One region of the Pseudarthrobacter sp. 902506025 genome, then DNA from elsewhere that is predicted to be linked to it. Evidence: riboswitches for the same ligand, from Rfam matches in the RefSeq annotation. Region 1 holds a riboswitch; each other region holds the start of a gene.
The links. A riboswitch is a leader RNA that binds a small molecule or an ion and turns the genes downstream of it on or off. The one in region 1 is predicted to bind cyclic di-AMP.
Positions count from the first base shown of each region.

Region 2: it holds a riboswitch for cyclic di-AMP, as region 1 does, so the genes downstream of both, AB0280_RS11625 (glycoside hydrolase family 16 protein) here and AB0280_RS18740 (M23 family metallopeptidase) in region 1, are expected to answer to the same signal.
Region 3: it holds a riboswitch for cyclic di-AMP, as region 1 does, so the genes downstream of both, AB0280_RS19670 (hypothetical protein) here and AB0280_RS18740 (M23 family metallopeptidase) in region 1, are expected to answer to the same signal.
Region 4: it holds a riboswitch for cyclic di-AMP, as region 1 does, so the genes downstream of both, AB0280_RS03705 (C40 family peptidase) here and AB0280_RS18740 (M23 family metallopeptidase) in region 1, are expected to answer to the same signal.

Region 1 is NZ_JBFBKW010000012.1:87,405-91,561, reverse strand. It holds gene AB0280_RS18755 (DUF3027 domain-containing protein) at 1-184, shown strand, start outside; gene serC (phosphoserine transaminase) at 299-1,429, opposite strand; gene AB0280_RS18745 (metal-dependent transcriptional regulator) at 1,726-2,427, shown strand; cyclic di-AMP (ydaO/yuaA leader) riboswitch at 2,565-2,776, shown strand; gene AB0280_RS18740 (M23 family metallopeptidase) at 2,787-3,608, shown strand; cyclic di-AMP (ydaO/yuaA leader) riboswitch at 3,737-3,916, shown strand; gene AB0280_RS18735 (C40 family peptidase) at 3,987-4,157, shown strand, end outside.
Region 2 is NZ_JBFBKW010000005.1:90,043-94,199, reverse strand. It holds gene rplI (50S ribosomal protein L9) at 1-285, opposite strand, end outside; gene rpsR (30S ribosomal protein S18) at 303-542, opposite strand; gene AB0280_RS11635 (single-stranded DNA-binding protein) at 668-1,243, opposite strand; gene rpsF (30S ribosomal protein S6) at 1,316-1,621, opposite strand; cyclic di-AMP (ydaO/yuaA leader) riboswitch at 2,009-2,160, shown strand; gene AB0280_RS11625 (glycoside hydrolase family 16 protein) at 2,164-3,267, shown strand; gene AB0280_RS11620 (glycosyltransferase) at 3,389-4,157, shown strand, end outside.
Region 3 is NZ_JBFBKW010000014.1:12,325-16,481, reverse strand. It holds gene AB0280_RS19675 (ArnT family glycosyltransferase) at 1-1,412, shown strand, start outside; cyclic di-AMP (ydaO/yuaA leader) riboswitch at 1,647-1,808, shown strand; gene AB0280_RS19670 (hypothetical protein) at 1,814-2,539, shown strand; gene AB0280_RS19665 (glyoxalase superfamily protein) at 2,761-3,210, opposite strand; gene upp (uracil phosphoribosyltransferase) at 3,255-3,890, opposite strand; gene AB0280_RS19655 (phosphatase PAP2 family protein) at 3,903-4,157, opposite strand, start outside.
Region 4 is NZ_JBFBKW010000001.1:819,382-823,538, forward strand. It holds gene AB0280_RS03685 (DUF1810 domain-containing protein) at 1-52, opposite strand, end outside; gene AB0280_RS03690 (DNA alkylation repair protein) at 73-603, opposite strand; gene AB0280_RS03695 (TraR/DksA family transcriptional regulator) at 600-959, opposite strand; gene AB0280_RS03700 (coiled-coil domain-containing protein) at 981-2,336, opposite strand; cyclic di-AMP (ydaO/yuaA leader) riboswitch at 2,589-2,760, shown strand; gene AB0280_RS03705 (C40 family peptidase) at 2,764-3,609, shown strand; gene AB0280_RS03710 (protein adenylyltransferase SelO) at 3,718-4,157, opposite strand, start outside.

The DNA of each region.
Region 1 (4,157 bases):
GGTGCCCTGGGCCGAACGCGTCCGCCCTGAGGACCAGCAGCAGGAGTCCGAAGCAGACGCCCCTGAAGCGAATGCCCCTGAAAAGGACAACCCTGACGAGGACGCCCCCGCAGGGGACGGCCAGGAATCAGCGGAAGAGGCCCGGGGTTCGACGGCCGACGCCGGCACCCAGGCAGGAGCCTGACCGCACCTCCGCCGGGAAACCGGCCACCCCCAGGCCGGGGACAACGAAAAACGGCGCCGTCCGGGAAGAACCCGGGCGGCGCCGTCGTACGTTATGCGTACGTGCAGGCCGTGCCTACTTCCGCAGCTCGCCCACCACGTAGTCGATGCTGGACAGCAGGGCCGAGACATCGTCCGGCTCGATGGCCACGAAGGTGGCGATGCGCAGCTGGTTGCGGCCCAGCTTCCGGTAGGGCTCAGTGTCCACGATGCCGTTGGCGCGCAGGACCTTGGCAACAGCTGCCGCATCAATTGATTCGTCGAAGTCGATGGTGGCGATGACGTTGGAGCGTTCCTCCGGGTTGGCCACGAACGGGGTGGCAAAGTCGGCGGCCTCGGCCCAGCTGTAGATGCGCCCTGCGGAGTCAGCGGTGCGCGCGGCGGCAAAGTCCAGGCCGCCGTTGGAGTTCAGCCACTGGACCTGGGCGTCCAGGGTGACCAGCGTGGACAGCGAGGGAGTGTTGTACGTCTGGTTCAGGCGGGAGTTGTCGATGGCGGTCTGGAGGTCCAGGAAATCCGGGATCCACCGGCCGCTGGCCTTGATCCGCGCGGCACGCTCGATGGCGGCGGGGGAGAACAGGCCAAGCCAGAGGCCGCCGTCGGAGGCGAAGTTCTTTTGCGGGGCGAAGTAGTAGACGTCGCTCTGGGCAACGTCCACGTCCAGGCCGCCGGCCGCCGAGGTGGCGTCCACCAGCACCAGCGATCCCTCGTCGGCCCCGGAGACGCGCGTGACCGGCGCCGCCACACCGGTGGAGGTCTCATTCTGCGGCCAGGCATAGACGTCCACGCCGGCCTCGGCCTGCGCCGCCGGACGGGTGCCGGGCTCGGATTTGATGATCGAGGAGGACTCCAGGAAGGGCGCCTTGTTGGTGGCTGCGGCGAACTTTGACCCGAATTCACCGAAGGAGAGGTGCTGGGCCTTCTTCTCCACCAGGCCAAAGCTTGCGATGTCCCAGAACGCCGTGGAGCCGCCAACGCCGAGGACCACCTCATACCCCTCCGGGGCACGGAAGAACTGGCTCAGGCCGTCGCGGACGGATCCGACCAGGTTCTTGACCGGCGCCTGCCGGTGCGAGGTGCCGAGGATGGTCTTGGACGCTGCTGCCAGGGCATCCATCTGTTCCTGGCGGACCTTTGACGGGCCGGCGCCGAACCGCCCGTCCTTGGGCAGGAGGTCGGCGGGGATCGTGATGCTGGTGTCGCTCACAGGTGCTCCAATTCGGCGGGGACGAAAACTTTGGTCCGGACGGGCGGGTAAGGGGTGGCCGGCAGCGCGCGGTGGCTGCGTGGCAGGCCTGTTCCATTCTGCCTGAAGGGCAGTGGGTGCGGGAGCCGGTGCGGGCAAAGTCCAGACAATGAGACGGTCCCGTCCAGGGGTGGCTGCGCAGGGGGCAGCTATTCGGACAAAGTCAAAATAGGCTAAGCTAGCCCCCGGACTACCTCGCGGGAACAGAGCGGTACGGTGGGACAACGCAAGGTACTGCGCTCGAGGAGCTGAGCTGGATGACGGATCTGATCGACACTACGGAGATGTACCTCAGGACCATCCTGGAGCTTGAGGAAGAAAACATCGTTGCCCTTCGGGCCCGTATCGCCGAGCGTCTGCGCCACTCCGGCCCCACGGTGTCCCAGACCATCGGCAGGATGGAACGCGACGGACTCGTCGTCGTCTCCGGCGACAGGCACCTGGAACTCACGGACACGGGCCGCAAGCGGGCCACCGAGGTCATGCGCAAGCACCGGCTGGCCGAACGCCTGCTGGCTGACGTCATCGGTTTGGACTGGGCCTACGTGCACGACGAAGCCTGCCGCTGGGAACACGTCATGAGCGAGCGCGTTGAGCGGCGCATCTACGAGATGCTGGACCACCCCACCGAATCGCCCTACGGCAACCCGATCCCCGGCCTCGCCGCCCTGGGCGGACAGCCGGCCACCGGCTCCGCCGACGCGGTCATCAGCCTGGTGGAGGCCATGAAGGGCTACGGCCCCGCCTCTGCCGTGACCATCAGCCGGCTGGCCGAACCCATCCAGGTGGAGCCCGAACTGCTGGCGCAGCTGGACGAAGGCGGGATCCGGCCCGGCGCCGCCGTTGCGCTGGAACGCGTGGGAGATTACATCTCCGTGCGGGTGTCCGGAATCGAAGGGGCACTGGAGCTGCCGCCCGAGGTTGCCGCGCATGTTTTTGTCGCCGTCACCCAGCCCTGAGCCGCGCCTCATACCCCGGCGAAGCGCTTCCACGCAAAGATAACGGAATTGTTACCTAGGGTCTTAAGGCCCTATAGTGGAACCAATCGTTGATACTTAAGCGTTACCCGATCCGGAGCCGAGCTCTGCCAGCGGATCGGGTGCATGAGTCGTTACTGGCAGAGGCGGGGGAACCACAATTGGCGGCGGGGGACTGCCTTGGGGTGAAGTCCGTCAGCAGCAAGCCTCTCCAGTGAAGGATTCTTCCGGGAATACCCCTGTGCAGAAGCTTGCCCATGACGGGCCGGGTCTTTGATCTCTCTGACCCGAATCCGACAGCTAACTCCGCAGGCTTTTCCAGAGAGGAACCCTTCTTGACCATGCAGACCTCCCGGGGCCGCCGCCGCGCGGCAGGCCCCCCTTCGGCACCCCGGGTTGTCGAAGATGTCGCAGCGGAGCGCCCCCGCGATCTGCATCGTGACGCGCGCCGCCGCCGGGGTCCGTTCCGGCAGGTGACGGAGTTTGCCGCCGCCAGCGGCATTGGCCAGAAAGCCGGAATCGCCCTGGCCGCCACCGGTCTGGTGCTGACGGTCACGGTGCCCGCCACCAGCCCCGTCATGGCCACCGATGCCGCCGGCAACGCGCCATTGGCAGCCTCCGCCGTCAGTCCGCAGCCCCAGATTTCCGCTGATATTGGCGCCCAGATCGACTTCAGCCGTTCGGCAGTGGTGACCCAGGCCGACCCCGACGGGAAGCTGAAGCAGCTCCTGAGCGCCCAGTCCGCCGGCTCCGTCACCCGGGCAGCCTCGGCCGGCACCCTGGCCGCACCGCTGGCATCCCTCACCACCGCGTCGCCCTTTGGCTACCGGGTGAGCCCCATCACCGGCGGCTCCGGAGACTTCCACCGCGGCCAGGACTTCGTGGCGCAGTGCGGAACGTCCGTCCTGGCGGCCGCGACCGGCACCGTGACCTTCGCAGGCTGGCACCAGTACGGCGGTGGGAACCGGGTGGTCATCGATCACGGCAATGGGCTGGAGACCACCTACAACCACCTGTCGTCGTTCAACGTCAAGGTGGGACAGACCGTCTCCCGCGGCGAGGTCGTGGCGCTCAGCGGCACCACGGGCGCATCCACCGGCTGCCACCTGCACTTTGAGGTCCAGGTCAACGGCGAAGTGGTCGATCCCATGGGCTGGCTGTAACCGAATGAGTGTGCACTCTCAGATCGCAGCGACCTGCCGTGACCTGAATGTGACATTGAAACAAAACTGCTGTACCGTCTAACTCGCGTCAACTTTTCCGAAGTTGACGCTCTTGAGTGGATTGCCTAACTCTGCCACCGCTCAAGGTCCGTTCGCATTTCATCGTCTGGCAGGGGCGGGGGAACCAATTTTGGCCTTCATTTCCTGAAGGCCTTGGGGTTAAGTCATGAGCTTCCCAGGAAGCAGAGTGGCCGGGTGACTCCCATCCGAATCCGACAGCTCACCTCGCAGGCATTGGGAGAGGCTACCTTCGTGTCTTCACGCCATCATTCTGCGCGCCACCGTGCGCAAACAGTTCGCACCAACCCCCTGGACGCCGTGTCCAAGGCCGTCAGTGCAAATGCCGGGACCGTAGGCCGCCAGGCTGCCGTTGTGGCAGCCGCATCGGGCCTTATCCTGAGCATGGGCCTGCCCGCCACCGCAGCTGACACCACCGCTGGTGTCTCCGCATCCACCGAGTCCGGTTCGGCCCAGACGGCCCTCGCCGTC
Region 2 (4,157 bases), on a different contig from region 1:
CTTGACGGTGCCGAACAGGCGGCCGGACTCGCCGGCCTTGACGACCAGCTTGACCGGCTTGGCGGACAGTGCAGCGGCCTGCTTCTGAGCATCTTCCAGGGAAGCGTGCTCGCGGGCGGCGCGGGCAGCCTTGATGGACTCAACCTGCTTCTCGCCACCCTTCGACCAGGTCAGGGCGAAGTTACGGGGCAGCAGGTAGTTACGTGCGTAACCGTCCTTGACCTCGACAACATCGCCGGCAGCACCGAGACCGGTGACTTCGTGGGTCAGAATGAGCTTTGCCATGTTAGTTAATCCCTTCCTTAGCCGCGGCCAGCGCCGGAGTAAGGCAGCAGAGCAACTTCGCGGGCGTTCTTGATTGCCTGGGCGATCTTGCGCTGTTCCTGCACCGTGACGCCAGTGACGCGACGGGCACGGATCTTTCCGCGGTCGGAGATGAACTTGCGCAGCAATGCTACGTCCTTGTAGTCGATGACAGTGATGTCAGCGGCCTTCAAGGGGTTGGACTTTGGTTTGGGCTTACGGAGTTCAGCCTTAGCCATCGTGGAGCTCCTATTCTAGGGAGCCCGTGGATATTGATCCACGGGATGGTGGTGGTCCGACGGCGGCAGTGCCTTGGGTGCGTTTCGCACCCGGGCAGTCCCGGCGCCGGGCCGTTATTTGGGTTTTAGAAGGGAGGTTCGGAATCGGGGCCGTTGCCCCAGCCGCCTGCGTTGGAGACACCGGGCGTAGCCCAGGGATCGTCCTGTGCAGCCTGCTGGTTGCCGCCGCCCCAGCCTCCACCGGAGTTGCCGCCCTGGTTTCCACCAGAGTTGCCTCCTCCGAAGCCACCGCCGCTGTTGCCGCCGCCGAAGCCGCCGCCACCCTGTCCGCCGGAGCGCTGGGTGCGGTTGACCTTGGCATTGGCGTAGCGCAGGCTGGGGCCGATTTCGTCGACCTCAAGCTCGATAACGGTGCGCTTTTCGCCTTCTTTTGTTTCGTAGGAACGGCTCTTCAGGCGGCCGGTCACGATGACGCGCATGCCCTTGGTCAGGGATTCGGCGACGTTCTCGGCTGCTTCACGCCATACGGCAGCGCGGAGGAACAGGGTTTCCCCGTCCTTCCACTCGTTGGACTGGCGATCAAAGGTGCGGGGGGTGGAAGCGATGGTGAAGTTCGCTACTGCCGAACCTGACGGTGTGAACCGCAATTCCGGGTCATTGGTGAGGTTACCGATGACCGTAATGGTGGTCTCGCCTGCCATCTACTGCCTCCTTGTTCGATCCTGGGTGAAGAGTGCGTTTCCTGCGGGGTAAAGAATGAAGACGGTGCTGAATTACTCAGCAACAACCTTCTGCTCTTCGGGGCGGGTGATCTTGGTGCGCATGATGGTCTCGTTAAGAGACAGCTGGCGGTCAAGTTCCTTGGCGGTCTCCGGCTTGGCAGTGAAGTTCACCACGGCGTAGATCCCTTCGGACTTCTTCTTGATGTCGTAAGCCAGACGGCGACGGCCCCAGATGTCAACCTTTTCGATGGTTCCACCATCGTTGGTGATGACGTTCAGGAACTTCTGAAGCGACGGCTCAACGGTACGCTCTTCGACCTCGGGGTCGATGATTACCATCAATTCGTAAGGACGCATATGTGAACCCACCTCCTTTGGGCTAAGCGGTTACGGCATTTCCGTAACAGGAGGTTCATTTGCGATTCCGTGCAATGCCTTGCCGCCGGAACGGAGGCAGGACGCAGCACAGACTTCAATATCTTAGTGCATTTGGACCCGATAGGCGATTCGCGCCTGACCCTAGGCTAGCCCCGGTGGAGGTGGGCAGCAGCCGTAGGTTCAGCCATGTGGAAAACCCTGCCGTCAGTGGCGCCTATTACCAATGCACTTTTGCCGACTGGGGAGCGCCACGCCAACTCAGTGAGGTCCGTTACCTAATTGTGATTCTTGGACCCTTTTCGTGTACGGTCGTCCGGGGGCCGCCCCCAGCCGGCTCCAGTCCCGGATGCCGCCCAACTCTGCCGCGTCCGTGATTCACCAGATTCCAGGCAGAGGCGGGGGACCCAAGCGTCCCGGGCACGGCCACGCGCCTGCCCTTGGGGTGAAGCCGCAGCACGCGGCCGAATGCCCTCATTCGAACCCGACAGCTAACTCCGCAGGCGACGAGAGGTAGCATCCCCATGCCCGCACCCCGCAAAGGCAGCGCCACACGAGCGCACCGTTATCAAAATGAGACAGATCCCGCCGGGACATCCCCGGCCTCCAAGTCCGGTGCTCCGGCCCGGGCGCGCCGCCGCTGGCCCCTTGCCGCCGGTCTTGCCGCAGCACTCCTCGGAGCAGGTTCCCTTGGCCTGGGCCTGACCCACGGTGACGGAACCGCTGACGTGGCGCGGGTGGCGAGTGCAGAGGATGCCGGCAGCGCCGCACCCACCCAAACTCCCGACGTTCGGGTCCCCGCTCCAGCGCCGGTCCCGGCAGTTGATGCCGCTCCTGCCGCCCCTCCTTCCCCGGCAGAGGCACCGGCACCTGCCCCCGCAGCAGTACCGGCACCCGCTGCCCCTGCCCCTCCCTCCGAGGCCCCCATCGCCGTGGCGCCTGCGGCGGCACAGCTGGCCAGCACCGGGACGCCTGCGCCCGCCGGGGTCCCGGGGAACTGGACCATGACCTTCGCCGACGAGTTCAACGGGGCCGGACTGGACACCGCGAAGTGGTCCGGCTGCTGGTTCTCCCCCGGTTGCGGAACCATGAACAAGGTCTCCACCAGCCCGGCGAACGTCTCCGTGGCCAACGGGAACCTGGCCCTGGGGCTCAGCTCATCCACCTCCGGCGGACTGGTATCCACCAACCCGAAGGGCGGGGCGGGGACCGGCTTCCAGTTCACCACCGGCTACGTCGAGGCCAGGATCAAGTTCCCGGGCAACGCCAACGGCCTCTACAACTGGCCTGCCTTCTGGACCACCGGACAGTCGTGGCCGGCCACCGGCGAGAATGACATCGCCGAGGTCCTGCAGGCCAAGATGACCGTGAACTACCACTCCGGTTCCGGCTCCCACAACCAGGGCGGCGTGGGCGGCAACTGGGCCAACGAGTACCACACCTTTGGCCTGCACCGGATGGCAAACTCCTCGGACGTGTACTTCGACGGCGTCAAGGTCAAGTCCTACCCCACCGACGACGGCAATGCCCCGCAGTACATCGTGCTGAATGTCGGCGCCTCCTCCACGAACCCGGCCTACGGCGCGCCGTCCCAGATGATGGTGGACTACGTGCGCGCCTGGCAGTAGCAGGCCACGCACCCAGGTGAAAGGGCGACGGCGGGACCTCCCGCCGTCGCCCTTTTTCGGCTTCCCTCAAGGTTGCCTAAAGCAACCCTCCGGGGACGATGTGATCCAGTACACTCTTGCAATGAAGCTCCTGTACGTGACGGAAAGCGTGCCCAACCGGGATCCGGAACTGGGGGATGGAAGCTCGATGATCCCGTACGAAGTGATCCTGCACCTCCCCCCTGGCGTTGCCGTCACGCTGCTGACTTTCTCGGGTCCTGTTCCGGTTCCGGCAGAGATCAGGAACCGCTGCGATACCGTGTACGAACTGGCCCGGCGCGAAGAACTTTCGGCCTTTGCCCGCTCCGTGGGCGGCCTCACCGGACTGGGAAAACACCGGCGGTCCACCCCGTCCGCCCGCGCCGCCGCGGCCCGGTTGTCCGCAATCCGGGACGCCACCCTGATCCATGGCCCCCATGCCCTCTTCCTGTCCCACTGCGTCACCGGTCCCCTGGTGCTGCAGACAGTGGACCCCTGGTCCATCCGGGCCGGCATGGACACCGCCATCGCCCGTACCTTCCGGCCCGCCTACCGGCTGCGCGAACAATTGGCCGCCCGCGCTGAACGTCAGCTGCCGCCCCGGGCCAGGCTCCTGACCGTCGGAGCCCAGGACGCAGCGGCCTGGTCCGCCACGCTCGGCAGGCCAGTCACGAGCATCCCCAACGGCACGGCGGTGGCCACCGGTCCCCGCCGGGAGCGGAAAGCCCCGGTGGTGTGCTTCGCAGGCAGCCTGAACTACGCGCCGAACGTGGACAGCGCCACGGTACTGGTCAACAGGATCGCGCCGCTGGTGTGGCGGGAGGTCCCGGACGCCCGCTTCGTCATCGCAGGGCGGCGCCCCACACCGGCGG
Region 3 (4,157 bases), on a different contig from region 1:
TTCCCGGTTTTGCCGTGGCCTACGCGGTTGCGGGGCCGGGCAGGCTGGGCCGGCGCCTGCTGCGGCTGGCCGCGGCCGGGGCGGCGATGGTGGTTTCCGCGGGCTGGTGGCTCGTGGCCGTGCAGCTGACGCCGGCCGGCATGCGGCCCTACATCGGCGGTTCGCAGGACAACTCCATCCTGGAGCTGACCCTCGGCTACAACGGACTGGGCAGGCTGACGGGCGACGAAACGGGCAGCGTGGGCGGCGGCAACGGCTGGGGCGTTCCCGGCCTGTTCCGGATGTTCAACAACGAGTTCGGTGGCCAGATCGCCTGGCTGCTGCCCTCCGCCCTGATCCTTGCGGCCGGCCTGCTGTGGGTCGGCCGACGGGCACCGCGGACGGATCCGGTGCGCGCGTCCGTGCTGGTCTGGGGCTCCTGGGTGCTGGTGACCGGCCTGGTGTTCAGCTTCATGGCGGGCATCATCCACCCCTACTACGCCGTGGCGCTGGCGCCGGGCATCGCCGGGCTGACCGGCCTGGGCGCAGTCCTGCTGTGGCAGCACAGGCAGCAGGCGGCCGCCGCAATCGTGCTCGCGGCCGCAGTGGCCGCGGCAGCCCTGACGGCGTTCTCCCTGCTCGGCACCACCTCGGCCTACGGCCCCTGGCTGCGCTGGGTGGTCCTTGCAGGCGGGCTGGCCGGGGCAGCAGGAGCGGGCTTCAGCAAGTTCCTGGGCATGCGTTCGGTGCAGCGGGCGACGGCGGCCCTGGCCATCACGGCGTCGCTCGCCGGACCGCTGGCCTACTCCATCTCCACGGCGTCCACAGCGCACAGCGGGGCAATCGTCAGTGCCGGCCCCACGGCCGGCTTCGGCGCTGGGCCGGGCGGTGCTCCCGCCGGCGTCCGGAACAGCCGGAACGGGTCCGGCCCGAACAGCACCGGCGGTTCAAGTATTGCGGGGCAAAGCAACACAAACCCGGGCAGTACGGCACAAGGCAATACGGGGCACGGCTTCCGGCAGCCGAACGCCCAGGGCGGCACGGGCTTCGCGGGTGGCCGCGGGGGTGGCGTGGGTGGCCTCCTGGGTGCGCCCACGCCGTCGGCTGACCTGGTCGCCGCGCTCAAGAGCAGCGCCTCAAGCTACACCTGGGCCGCGGCCGTGGTGGGCTCCAACAACGCCGCGGGTTACCAACTGGCAACGGAACTGCCGGTCATGGCGGTGGGCGGCTTCAACGGCACCGACCCCTCCCCCACGTTGGCGCAGTTCCAGGACCTGGTAGCCCGGGGAGAGATCCATTACTTTATCGGTGGCGGAGCCATGCGCTCCACCACCGGTTCGGACGCTGCCACCCGGATCGCTGAGTGGGTGGCAGCCAATTTCACGTCGCAGATCGTTGGCGGCACTACGGTCTACGAACTGACCGGCCACTAGCGGAGGACGCCCCGGGGACCCGGCCGAATGATGCTCTGGCACGCGAGTGCCCGGGGTGAAGGGTGCCCGGGGCCCGGGCAGTCCATTACGGGGATACTCCCTCCGCAGTCACACAACCCGACGCGCTGCCAGCCGTGACTTCCGTTACCTAAATGTGACTTTCACTTAATCTTCCTGTACCGTCGATTGGGTGCGGTCCCCGTTCGGGCCGCATATCCCGGGTTGACGCCAAGCTCTGCCGCTTCCCCGGATTTCCGATTGAGCAACGGCAGAGGCGGGGGACCCACCGTCCCGGGCAATGAATGCCCTTGGGGTTAAGCCAGTACGTGATTTTTCCGTACGGCCGGATGCCCTCATCCGAACCCGACAGCTAACTCCGCAGGTGTGAGAGGCGATCAATCATGTCCAAAAACACGGCAGAAGCACGCCTGCATGCCAAGGCTAAACATAAGGCCACGCAGCAGGCAAAGAAAAACACCCTCGGCCGCAGGGCCGGAATCCTCGCAGTATCCTGCGCGGTTCTGGTTGGGGTCGGCGCAGCCGGCCAGGCCACCAGCAGCATGGCCCCGGTGTCATCGACCCAGGCAACCCAGGCAGCGTCCGATGCCCAGATGAGCATCGAGAAGAGCGACATCCGCTCCAACCCGGTGGAGAGCCCCGCTCCCGCCGCAATCGCAGTGGCACCGCAGGCGGCGGAGCCCGCTCCCGCGGCCCCGGCACCCGCCGCCCCCGCGCCGGCCGCGCCAGCGCCTGCACCGGCACCGGAACCTGCACCCGAGCCCGCCCCGGCTCCTGAGCCGGCACCCGCCGTCGCGGTCAACGACCCCGCCGGCGCCCAGGCCTACGCCGCCAGCCAGCTGGCCACATTCGGCTGGGGACCGGACCAGATGCAGTGCCTGCAGACCCTGTGGACGAAGGAATCCGACTGGACCACCACGGCCACCAATCCCAGCAGCGGGGCGTACGGAATCGTCCAGTCCCTCCCGGCCGAGAAGATGGCCAGCTCCGGCGCGGACTACCTCACCAACTACCGCACCCAGATCAACTGGGGCCTGGATTACATCAAGAAGAGCTACCAGTCCCCCTGCGGCGCACTGAACTTCCACCTGGCGCACAACTGGTACTAGGCACCTCTCTCCCGCGGCTGCGCGTCGAAGGACCACCCTCCGCGGAGCCTGCCCCGCATTGACCGCGGCCGACGGCGCGTCCCGGCTCTCCGCCGTCGTACGCCTTGGGCAGGGGCACAGCAGAGCATTGCAGCATCACCACTGCCCGCATCCAAACGGATGCGGGCAGTGGTGTTTTAACCCCAGGCTGCCTTAACCCTGGTGGTTTAAGCTGCAGCGCCCTATGGTGCGGACGTTAGGGTCGCGGTGGTTTCGGTTGCGGCGCCTGTGGTTGCGGTGCTTTCGGTTGCGTCCGGCCCGGCGTTCCGCCACGGGATGTACTGGACGGACCACTTGTTGCCGTCCGGATCGGCGAAGTACACGAAGTGGCCCCACGGCAGCACTTCGATATCACTGACGTCCACTCCGTTGTTCTTCAGGTGGTCGTGTGCGGCCTGGATGTCGTCCACCACCAGCTGCAGGTTTGACCCCGTGCCCGGAGGTGCGTCCACCAGCCCCTCCCCCAAACAGATGGAGCAGGCGGATCCGGGCGGCGTCAGCTGCACAAAGCGGATGTCGTCCGAAGGCCGCTCGTCATAGTCGGCGTTGAAGCCCACCCTGTTGACGTAGAAATCCTTGGCGCGGTCGACGTCGGACACGGGGACAAAGACAAGTTCGAGTTTCCAGTCCATCCGCACAGGCTAGCGGCGGTGATCCTGCCGGAAAAGGGGGAAGGCTACCCTGCGATGCCGTACAGGCGGTCGCCTGCATCACCCAGGCCGGGAACGATGTAGGACTTCTCATTGAGCTTCTCGTCGATGGAGGCCAGGACGATGTGCACGTTTGCGTCGCCCAGTTCCTCCTCCAGCTTGGCCAGGCCCTCCGGGGCAGCCAGCAGGCAGATGCAGGTGACGTCGGACGCGCCCCGCTTGAACAGGAACTTGATGGCCTCGCGCAGCGTACCGCCGGTGGCCAGCATGGGGTCCAGGACGAATACCTGGCGGCCGGTCAGGTCCTCCGGCAGGCGCTCCGCGTAGGTGATGATGTCCAGCGTCTCCTCGTCCCGGGCCATGCCCAGGAAGCCAACCTCGGCGGTGGGGACCAGCTTGGTCATGCCCTCCAGCATGCCCAGGCCTGCGCGGAGGATGGGGACTACCAGCGGGGTGGGCTTGGTGAACGCCGTGCCAATGGTGGTGCTGACGGGGGTTTCGATGGTGACGGGCTCCGTGCGGACCTCCCGCGTGGCTTCGTAGGCCAGCAGGGTCACCAGCTCTTCCGTCAGCTGGCGGAAGACCGGCGACGGCGTGTTCTTGTCCCGCAGGACGGTGAGCTTGTGGGCGACCAGAGGGTGGTCAACAACGAGAGTACGCATCCCCCAAAACTATCATCCGGCGGTGTCCTTGTTGTGGCTGCCGTGGGCATGCTCGTTGCCGTCCCCGCCGTGGTGGTGCACTTCCTCTGCCACCACGTCACGGACGATCGGACGGTCGAACGACGGAGCCGCACCGGCGTGCTCCCGCCTGCGGACCAGGTGGAACAGCCTGTGGGCCAGGATCACGACGCCCACCCAGGTGAGGCCCAGCAGCCACCCTGCCATGACGTCCGTCAGCCAGTGGTGGCCTAGGAAGACGCGGCTGAG
Region 4 (4,157 bases), on a different contig from region 1:
CGCCGGTGTTTTGGGCGGCAACAAAACGCTCAAGGTCAAACGGTTCATTCATGTGGATCTCCTCGGTACGTTTCAAATGGACAAGTCTTTTTCAAGGGCGCCGGCCGCCTCACGCAGCTGGGGGTCCGGGTCTTCCCGCCACCGCGCCAGGACAACGCCTGCCCGCTGCCGCTCGCGCTTCCCCAGCCCCGCCAGCCACGGGACCAGGACGTCGGTAAGAAGGGGCCCGGTCAGGTCGGCCGCCTGCGCGGAGCGAAGGAAGCCCTCCAGCCGGGTCAGGTCAGAGTGACGGAGCAGCCGCACCCGTGACTGCAGCAGCACCACCGCTGCCAGGCGGCGCTCGAACACCGGCCGGGAACCGGGCCGCGGCTGACCCCACAGGGCGGACGCCAGCATGACCGTGCCGTCATGGTCCAGGTCCTTGAACTTCCGCAGCGCATCACGCACGGTCCCGCGGACGGCCCCCACGGACGAACCATAAGAGGCCAGTACCCCGCCCAGCCGGGCCCCGACGTCGTCCGCCCGGTACCAGGCGCCCTCGTTTTGGAGGGTCCGGTCCACGAAATCCGCCGCCGCGGACACAACGTCCGCCGTGCCGGTCACCGCCCGCGCCCGGACGCCGCATGCCGGATGCAGTACGGGGTCCAGGGGCGGGCTTCCAGCCTGCCCTCGGCGATGGGCTCCCCGCAGACGGCGCAGGTGCCATAGGTCCCCGCCGCCAGCCGGGCAAGGGCCGCCTCAATCTGGTCCAGGCCCGCCGAACTCTGTTTCAGGAGCGCGGAGGCCTGTGAGAGTTCGAAGGCGATGGTGGCACCCTCGGGATCGTGCTCGTCGTCGACGTTGGAATCCTGGCGCGCCGAGTTTGCTGCCTCGATGTCCGCCCGCAGCGCCGGCAACAGTGCCAGGCGCCGCGCCCGCTCCTCTTCGAGCAGCGCACGGAACCGTTCGAAATCTGGCATGTTGACAGCCTAACGCGTCAGTCAGTACCAGTTCAGGGATGCGGAGTGGTTCCAGGCCGCGCACGGGGAACCGTAGCGGTCGCGGATGTAGCCCAGGCCCCATTCGATCTGGGTGCGGTAGCTGGTGAGCCAGTCACCGCCGGCGCTGGCGTACTTCCCCGGGGGCAGGGCCTGCGGAATCCCATAGGCTCCGGAATAGGCGTTGGTGGCGGTGGTCAGCCAGTTGGACTCCTTGGTCCACAGCTGGGCCAGGCACAGGAACTGGTCCTGGCCCCACCCGTAGGCGGGCAGGCGTCCGGACGCGTAGCTTTTGGCCCCGGCGGGGTCGTTCACCGCACCGCCGGGAACAGAAGGCACGACGACGGCGGGAGGGCTTGGCGGGGCCGGTGCCGGGTCTTCCGGAGCGGGAGGGCCGGGGTTGCTGACGCCGGGATTGCTGACGGCGCCGGGGGCCGGACCGGGTTGGGCCGGATTGGCCTGGCCAGGGTCGGCAGCGGGTGCGGGCGCCTTTGGCTGCCGGGCTGCCACTGCGGCCGCCCTGGCTGCAGCCTCCGCCTGCCCGCGGGCCTGCTCCTCAGCGGCGGCACGTTTGGCCGCCTGGGCCGCCTCGTAGGCGGCCAGTGCGGCCTGGCCCTGGCGGTACTCACCCTCCATGGCCGCCGTCGTACCTTTCAGGGTGGCGAGCTGGGCGGTCAGCTCGCTGCCGTGCCGCTGCTCCTCTGCGACGCGCCGGGCCAGCGAATCCTGGGCGGAACGTGCGGCGTCCAGTTTTGCTTTCGCTTCCCCGGACAGGCGTTCCCGCTCGCTCCTGGCGGCTTTTTCCTGTTCGGTGAGGGCGGTGGCCGTCTTTTCGGCGGCGGCAGCATTGGCGACCAGGGTGGCAGTCTTGTCGCCCACGAGCTTGACCAGGTTGAGCCCCTGGACGCTGTTGGTTTCCAGGGCGTCCAGCGCGACGAAGAATCCTGCATTGGTACCGCCGGTCTTGTAGGACTGGACGGCCAGGGCACCGATGTCCTTCCGGTGCCGGGCCAGCTCCGCGTTGGCACGGGCAGCGTGGGCGGACAGGGTATCCAGGCGGGAGGTGGCTGCCTGCAGCGCGGCGTCTGCGGCGGCATAGTCGGCGGCCGAGCGCACGGCCATCCCGCCTGCTGCCTCCGAATCCGCCTCAAGGTCCGTCAGGAGTCCATTAATGGTGGCGATTTCTGCGGCTTTTGCCGCTTCGGACGATTTCGCCTCCTGCACGTCCGCCCAGGAGGGATACCCGCCGGGCGGTGGCGGCTCGTCGGCCGCCGCCGGCAGCATGGTGCCTGCGGCCAGGGCAAGGGCCAGGAGGCCTCCCTGCCAAGGGAGCCTCGCGATGGTCACGAACAGGGGCATAGTCCGGAAGCTTACCGCCGGATTCCCGCGCAACGCAGGCTGCTGTTTCCACATTGTTACCGTGCTCAACAGGAAAAGTATCAGCAGAGGTCCGCCCAGGAACGCCCTGGAATGTCCAGACGTTTGCGCAATGCGAGAGAAGAACCTCGTATGTTATCCAAATGTGACAATTGCGATGCACCTGGGTTATGGTCGACTGGTGTCCCTCTCAGACGGGACATTCCCGTCAGCATGCCGAGCCCTGCCGCTGATCATGGGATCCAACCGCTCCAGTTGGCAGGGACGGGGGAACCAAGTTTCCACGGCCATATTGTGGCCTAGGGGTTAAGTCGAATGCGCTTCCGCCTACCGCGGAGCCGCTTCCGGCCGGGTATCTCCAGCCCGAACCCGACAGCTCACCCCGCAGGCATGGGAGAGGCGATCAACCGTGTCAAAAAATTCCATTTCAGCCCGTCACCGCGCGACTCCGGCCCGCTCCATTGTGCTCGAGGGCCTCGCCGTAACAGCAAAATCCCAAGCCCGCTCGCTGGGCCGCCCGGCGCTCGCCGTTGCTGCAGCGTCCGGCATTGCCTTCGGAGTCGGCGCCCCGGCCCATGCAGGTGTATCCGGCCCGGACACCACTGAGCAGACCAGCGTCCAGGCCACCTCGGCACCCGCTGCCCCGGCCGCAGCCCCCGCTGCAGCAGCAGGCAACGTCCACACCGTCGTTTCCGGCGACACCCTTGGCGCCATCGCTTCAGCCTACGGCGTCAGCCTCAATGACGTGCTGTCCGCCAACGGCCTGGGACTGTCCTCGATCATCTACCCGGGCGACCAGATCCAGATTCCGGGCGCAGGCTACACCGCAGCCCCGGCGCCGGCCCCTGCAGCAGCACCCGTGCAGGCCGCAGCCGCCACCGCTCCGGCGAACACCGGCATGAACATGTCTTACGCCTCGGCAACCCCCGTGGCATCAACCACCGGCACCGGCACCGGCGCAGCGATCCTCGCCTCGGCCTACGGCCAGCTGGGCGTCAAGCAGGATTGCACCGCCATGGTCGAGAAGGCGCTGCGTTCCGTCGGCAAGTCCGTGGGCGACCTGGCCCCCACCCAGTTCTTCCAGTACGGCACCGTTGTAGGCGCTCCCGCCCCCGGCGACCTGATCATCACCTCCGGCCACGTGGGCGTTTACGCAGGCAACGGCCAGGTTGTCAGCGGCGGCGTCAACGGCTTCGACACGCAGGTGCACTCCATCAGCTGGCTCGGCGGCTACTCCGCTGTGCGCGTAGCCTAGTCTTCGCACTGTCCGGTGCCCTTGGCGGCCCCGGACGAAGCAGGAGGGTGGCAGCCGGGAATACCGGTTGCCACCCTCCTGTCGTTTTGCCCCCGCGGCCCGCTGCGGTCAGGTGCCGCAGAAGGTCATGTAGCTGCCGAAGTCGTCGGGCGCCCCCTGCAGGTAGCGTTCCAGGCCGGGCCGCTCGGTGAAGGGGGCGCTGACCGCCTCCAGCAGTTGCTGCAGTGGAGCCAGGTTTCCGGCGGTGGCAGCGGACAGCGCCTCTTCCACCAGGTGGTTCCGCGGAATGTAGGCCGGGTTCACGCTGTCCATCAGCTCCGGGTCAGGTTGCAGCGCCTGCCACCGGTCCAGCCAGGCATCGAGGGCGGCCAGGTCGAGGACCATGCCGCGCACGGGACGAAGGTCCCCGCGGGCCGCTTTGCCCAGGTTGCGGAAGAACAGGGTGTAGTCCACGGGTCCGTCCTTAAGAAGGTCGAGGACATCATCCACCAGGGCCCCGGCGCCGTTTTCATCGACGCTGTCCAGTCCCAGCTTGGCCGTCATCCCGC